Regions from separate parts of the Massilia sp. CCM 8734 genome, predicted to be linked through region 1. Evidence: predicted binding sites of a transcription regulator. Region 1 holds the regulator's gene; the other holds the start of a gene.
The links. The regulator NrdR, encoded in region 1, represses ribonucleotide reductase genes. The targets are predictions, from matches to a motif close to CACNANATNTNGTG.
Positions count from the first base shown of each region.

Region 2: F2P46_RS01630 (ribonucleoside triphosphate reductase) is a predicted target of NrdR. The motif match lies at 2,082-2,095, and genes of this name have one in related genera.

Region 1 is NZ_WHJI01000007.1:73,138-76,493, reverse strand. It holds gene glyA (serine hydroxymethyltransferase) at 1-1,124, shown strand, start outside; gene nrdR (transcriptional regulator NrdR) at 1,159-1,626, shown strand; gene pilV (type IV pilus modification protein PilV) at 1,785-2,363, shown strand; gene F2P46_RS08910 (PilW family protein) at 2,360-3,307, shown strand; gene F2P46_RS08905 (PilX N-terminal domain-containing pilus assembly protein) at 3,314-3,356, shown strand, end outside.
Region 2 is NZ_WHJI01000001.1:356,162-359,517, forward strand. It holds gene F2P46_RS01630 (ribonucleoside triphosphate reductase) at 20-2,035, opposite strand; gene F2P46_RS01635 (SCO family protein) at 2,163-2,753, opposite strand; gene F2P46_RS01640 (formylglycine-generating enzyme family protein) at 2,750-3,356, opposite strand, start outside.

The DNA of each region.
Region 1 (3,356 bases):
CCGTCATGCAAGCCCAGGGCTCGCAGCTGACCAATAAATACGCCGAAGGCTATCCAGGCAAGCGCTACTACGGCGGCTGCGAATTCGTCGACATCGCGGAACAACTGGCGATCGACCGTGTCAAACAACTGTTCGGCGCCGAAGCGGCCAACGTGCAGCCGAACTCCGGCTCCCAGGCCAACCAGGGCGTGTTCTTCGCCATGCTCAAGCCGGGCGATACCATCATGGGCATGTCGCTGGCCGAAGGCGGCCACCTGACCCACGGCATGGCGCTGAACATGTCGGGCAAGTGGTTCAACGTGGTGTCGTACGGCCTGACCGAGCAGGAAGACATCGACTACGACGCCATGGAGCGCCTGGCGCATGAGCACAAGCCGAAAATGATCATCGCCGGCGCATCGGCGTTTTCGCTGAAAATCGACTTCGAGCGTTTCGCCAAGGTCGCCAAGGCAGTGGGCGCGTACTTCATGGTCGACATGGCGCACTACGCCGGCCTGATCGCCGCTGGCGTCTACCCGAACCCGGTGCCGCACGCCGACTTCGTCACCTCGACCACGCACAAGTCGCTGCGCGGCCCGCGCGGCGGCATCATCCTGATGAAGGCCGAGCACGAAAAGGCCATCAATTCGGCCATCTTCCCCGGCATCCAGGGCGGCCCGCTGATGCACGTGATCGCCGGCAAGGCCGTTGCCTTCAAGGAAGCGCTGGAGCCGTCGTTCACCGAGTACCAGAAACAGGTCGTCAAGAACGCCGACGCGCTGGCCAAGGCGTTGATCGCGCGCGGCCTGCGCATCGTGTCCGGTCGCACCGAGTCGCATGTCATGCTGGTCGACCTGCGCGCCAAGAACCTGACCGGCAAGGAAGCCGAAGCCTTGCTGGGCGCCGCCCACATGACCTGCAACAAGAACGGCATCCCGAACGATCCGCAAAAACCGTTCGTGACGTCCGGCATCCGCCTCGGCAGCCCGGCCTTCACCACGCGCGGCTTCAAGGAAGAAGACGCCACCACGGTCGGCAACCTGATCGCGGACATCCTCGACAATCCGAACGACGCGGCAGTCGTGGAGCGCGTCAAGGCCGAAGTCAAGAAGCTGACCGACAAGTATCCGGTCTACGCGGCTTGATCTAAGCGACACTCACAGCAGCAGCCCCGGCCCCATGAAATGTCCCTTCTGCCAGCATGAAGATACGCAGGTCCTCGATACGCGCGTATCCGAGGAGGGCGATTCGATCCGGCGCCGGCGCCGCTGCGTCAAGTGCGACAAGCGCTTTACCACTTATGAACGGATCGAATTGTCGATGCCGATCATTGTCAAGAAAAACGGCAGCCGCACCGAGTACGCCTCGGTCAAGCTGCGCGGCAGCCTGATGCTGGCGCTGCGCAAGCGGCCGGTGTCGGCCGAGGCCATCGATCAGGCCGTCGCGTCGATCGAGGAAAAACTGCTCACCAGCGGACAGCGCGAGGTCGATACCGGCCACGTGGGCGAGCTGGTCATGCAGGAACTGAAACGCCTCGACAAGATTGCCTACATCCGTTTCGCGTCCGTGTATAAAAACTTCGAAGACCTGGCCGAGTTCCAGGAAGCTATTGCCGAAGTAGGTCACGAGCGCAAACCGCGTAAATAGTTCAGCTCACACTCTTGAGGCAGGCCATGCGCGCCTGCCCTCAGCACTGTTAACGTAGCTCCCAAGCGATCCAGATCACACCACCACCGACCTTGCAGCCCTGGCTGACAGGCTGCGGCGGCATGACCGGGCGCGTCGTTCAACGTTGCGGGGGAGTCATGCGCGCATTGCGAAATCATGTCGCCGGCGGATTCACGCTCATCGAAGTGCTGGTGGCGCTGGTGCTGCTTGCCATCGGCATCCTGGGCGCGCTCGGCACCCAGGTCGCGGCGCTGCGCACCCGCCAGGAGTCGAGCCTGATGTCGCGCGGGATGCATCTGGCCAGCGGCCTGGCCGAACGCATGCGCGCCAATGCCGCGCAAATGCGCCTGGACGACGCCATCAATCCCTATTTGCAACTGCGCTACGAGGCGGGCGAGGGCGCGCCGCCGCCCGCGCCCTCCCAGTGCTACGGGGCGGGTCGTTGCGACAGTGCGCAACTGGCGCGCTTCGACATCGCCGATACGGTGGCCGCGCTGCACGCCGGCTTTCCGGGCGGGCGTATCGCGGTGTGCCGCGACGCCGTCGTGTGGGACGATGCGGGCCAGGCGCTGGCGTGGGAATGCGCCGGCGCGGCCGGGGCGCCGGTGGTCATCAAGCTCGGCTGGCATGTCCGCTCCGCGCAGCGCGCCGGGCCGGGCGCCGCCGCGTCCTCCGCTCCAGCGCTGGCGGTGATGCTGGGCACGGGGGCGCCGTGAGGGCGCGCCCCGCTTTGCGATGGCTGCGCCAGGCCGGCCTGGGCCTGGTCGAACTGATGGTCGCGCTGGTGCTCGGCCTGCTGGTGACCCTGGCGGCTGCGGCGCTGCTGGTGTCCGCCCAGTCCGGCTACGCCGCACAGAACGCACTGGCGCAGACCGACGACGCCGGCCGCTTCGCGCTCGAGGCCATCGAACGGGCGGCGCGCCAGAGTGCCTGGGTCGATCTCGAGCGCGAAGGCGCGCCGCCATCGTCCGCCGCGACGGCCGCCCGCATCGGCGGGCTGGACAACCATGTGCTGGCGGGCGGCGGGCCTGGCATCGCCGCCGCGCGACCGGGCGGCGTCAACGGCAGCGACGTGCTGGCGCTGCGCTTCGACGGCGCGGGAGCCGGACCCGATGGCGACGGCAGCGTGCTCAGCTGCGCCGGCTTCGCGGTCGGCGCCGCTAACGAGGGCTGGAGCATTTTCTATGTCGCTCCGGATGCCGCCGGCGACGCCGAACTGCGCTGCAAATACCGTGGCCAGAAGGGCTGGCGCAGCGAGGCGCTGGTGGGCGGGGTCGATACCTTCCAGGTCCTGTACGGGCTCGACACCGACGAGCCCGGGGACGGCTTGCCCGACCGCTACCTGGCCGCCGCGGCCGTCAACGCGCTGGACGCCTCCCTGATACTCGACGGCGCCACCCCGGCAGAGCGCGAGCGCGACCTGCGCCGCAAAACCCACTGGAAGCGCGTGGCCAGCGTCAGGGTGGCGCTGTTGCTGCATGGCGCGCCCGGCGGCGCCGGCGGGCGCGAACCGCTTGCCTACGAGCTGTTCGGCCCCGGCTACAGCGGCGCCGATGACCCAGGCACGCGCATCGACGAAGCACGCCTGCCGCCAGCGCAGCGCTGGCGCGAGCGGCGCATCTTCGCCACCACCATCGTAATGCGCAACGCGGCCCTGTGAAACGCCATGCCAACCCTTCCTTGCCGAAGTGACCGCCAACATGGCGCCG
Region 2 (3,356 bases), on a different contig from region 1:
TAGTGGTTACGCAAAGTGTTTATGCAAGTTCGCGTTGCTTGCGCGCGATCAGGTCCAGATCGCATTTCGGACAAAACGGGTGGCTGCCCCCCAGGTAACCGTGCTTGGGGCAGATCGAAAACGTTGGCGTGACGGTGATGTACGGCAGGCCAAAGCGGCTGAGGGCGCGTTTGACCAACTGGCGGCAGGCGTCGGCGGAGGACAGCGGCTCGCTCATGTACAGGTGCAGCACGGTGCCGCCGGTGTACTTGCGCTGCAATGGGTCCTGCCGCTCCAGCGCCTCGAACGGATCGTCGGTAAAGCCGACCGGCAGCTGCGAGGAGTTGGTGTAGTAGGGCATGGCGTCGGTGCCGGCCTGCAGGATGTCCGGATGGCGCTTGCGGTCCTCGCGCGCGAAGCGGTAGGTGGTGCCTTCGGCGGGTGTGGCTTCGAGGTTGTACATATGGCCGGTCTGGTCCTGGAACTCCAGCATGCGCGCGCGCACATGGTCCAGCAGGCGCAGGGCGAAGGCGTGCCCCGAGTCGGTGGAGATATCGTGCTCGCCCCAGGTGAAATTGCGGATCATCTCGTTGACGCCGTTCACGCCCAGGGTCGAGAAGTGATTGCGCAAGGTGCCCAGGTAGCGCTTCGTGTACGGGAACAAGCCATTGTCCATGTGGCGCTGGATGACCTTGCGCTTGATCTCCAGGCTGTCGCGGCCCAGGTCCAGCAGGCGGTCGAGCGCGTCGAGCAAACCTTCTTCGTCGTCCGCATGCAGGTAGCCCAGGCGCGCGCAGTTGATCGTCACCACGCCGAGCGAGCCGGTTTGCTCGGCCGATCCGAACAAGCCGTTGCCGCGCTTGAGCAGTTCGCGCAGGTCCAGTTGCAGGCGGCAGCACATCGAACGGATCATGTTCGGCTTCAGTTCCGAGTTGAGGAAGTTCTGGAAGTAGGGCAGGCCGTAGCGCGCAGTCATCTCGAACAGCAGTTCCGCGTTCGGGCTGTTCCACGCGAAGTCCTCGGTGATGTTGTAGGTCGGGATCGGGAAGGTGAACACGCGGCCCTTGGCGTCGCCGGTCATCATGATCTCGATGTAGGCGCGGTTGATCATGTCCATCTCGACCTGCAAGTCGCCGTAGGTGAACGGCATGTCGGTTCCGGCGATGTGCGGCACCTGCTCGCGCAGGTCTTCCGGGCACACCCAGTCGAAGGTCAGGTTGGTGAAGGGCGTTTGCGTGCCCCAGCGCGATGGCACGTTCAGGTTGTAGATCAGCTCCTGGATGTACTGCTTGACGCTCTCGTAACTGAGCTCGTCGACGCGCACGTAGGGCGCCATGTACGTGTCGAAAGAGCTGAACGCCTGGGCGCCTGCCCATTCGTTTTGCAAGGTGCCGAGGAAGTTGACGATCTGGCCGATGGCGCTCGACATGTGTTTCGGCGGCGCCGATTCGATCTTGCCCGGCACGCCGTTCAAGCCTTCGTGCAGCAGCGTGCGCAGCGACCAGCCGGCGCAGTAACCGGCCAGCATGTCGAGGTCGTGGATATGCAGGTCGGCGTTGCGGTGGGCGGCGCCCACGGCGGGTGGATACACGTGATCGAGCCAGTAGTTGGCGATCACCTTGCCCGACACATTGAGAATCAGCCCGCCCAGCGAGTAGCCCTGGTTGGCGTTGGCGTTGACGCGCCAGTCGCGCTGTTCCAGGTATTCGTTCATCGACGCTTCGACGTCGATCAGGCTTTTGCGGTCGCGCCGCAGGCCGTGGTGCTGCTCGCGATAGACCACGAAGGCACGCAGGGTGGCGCGGTGGCCGGCGTCGAACAGGGCGGTCTCCACCGCATCCTGGACTTGCTCGACGCCGGGGGTGTGGACGCCCAGTGCGGACAGCGCGGGCAGGACCGCGTTCCAGGTCAGCAGATGGGCGGCGTCGGCGTCGAACTCGCCGCTGGCCAGCGCGGCGCGCTCCAGGGCCGACGCGATGCGGGTGGCGTCGAACGGCTTGACGGCGCCGTCGCGCTTGCGGATGTGGGTGGGTAAGTGAAGCGGTGGAATAATCATTTGCTCTCCATGAGGCACAAGATGTAGTGCATGGAGAGAGGTTAAATACTATATATAGTGTGGTCAACGGAGTTTTGGAGCGCTTGTAAAATCCTTGATCCAGGTTGGTTTTTGGTGGCCGTGGCGCCTATTTGAGCGCCAACCGGATCTGCGCGACGAAGGCCGGATCGGGCAGGGGACTCAGTTGCGTGCTTGCGGCCAGCAGTTTGCCGTTGGCGTCGAGCAGGCAGACGCGCGCGGTGTGATTGATCTCTCCGTTGGTGACGGCGCGGTACTTGACCTGCAGCGCGCCGGCCATGGCGCGCGTATGGGTTTCGTTGGCGGCCACCGCCAGGCGGAAGATGGCGGGATCGAGCTTGTGCGATTTTGCCAGTCCGGCCAGCGAGTCGGGCGTGTCGTACAGCGGGTCGAGGCTGACCATCAGCACCGCCAGCCGTCCCGGTGCGGGTTTGATCAAGTCGACCGTGCGGCGCAGGTTTTCGATGATGATCGGGCAGGCCGCGTTGCAGTCGCCGTAAAACATTGTCACCAGCAGCGGACGGCCGGCCAGTGCGCGCCAGTCGAACTGGCGGCCCTGGCTATCCTTGAGCGGGACCGACAGGCGGTAGAGCGAGTCGGGCGGCAGCGCATCGGCGTGCGCCAGCGGGGCCGCGATGAAGCTGGCGGCAAGGATGCTCGCGCGCAGCAGCGCGCGGCGCATCGGATTGAAGGTGTTCACGGGGAGTCTTTCGGTTTGGGTGCATCGGTGGCCGCGCCGCGTGCGCAGCGAAAGCCCAGGTAGCCGCCATCCTGCGCGCCTTCCATCGCCGCCAGCAGCGCAATGCGCATCAGCACCGCGTAGTTGCGGCGGTCGCCCAGCGAAAGCGCCGCGCCGCCGCAGTAATCGAGCTGCTTGCGCGGGTCCTGGGTGCGGCTGTCGGCGCTGACGAACAGCGCGCTGTAATCTTCGACCCATTCCCACACCAGGCCGTGCATGTCGTACAGGCCGTGGTAATCCGGCGGATTGGCGCGCACCCGCGCGGGCGGCGTGCTGGCCGGATGGGCGTACCAGTTAAGGATATGTTCCAGCCATTGCGGGTCGTCGCGGGCGTCGGCGCGGGTGGCGTCGGCCGCTGCGGCGTATTCCCATTCGTGCCAGCGCGGCAGACGCGCGCCCTCGCTGGCGCAAAAGGCGTTCGCCGCGTGCCAGCTGACGTTGGTGACCGGGGCATCCGGCGCCAGCGCGCCGTGATCCGCAGGGCCGCGCCACGCGGCCAGGTACGTCGGCGCGGCCAGCACCGCCGGCGCCTGGCCGCGCTGCCACTCGGGATGCGCGAGCACG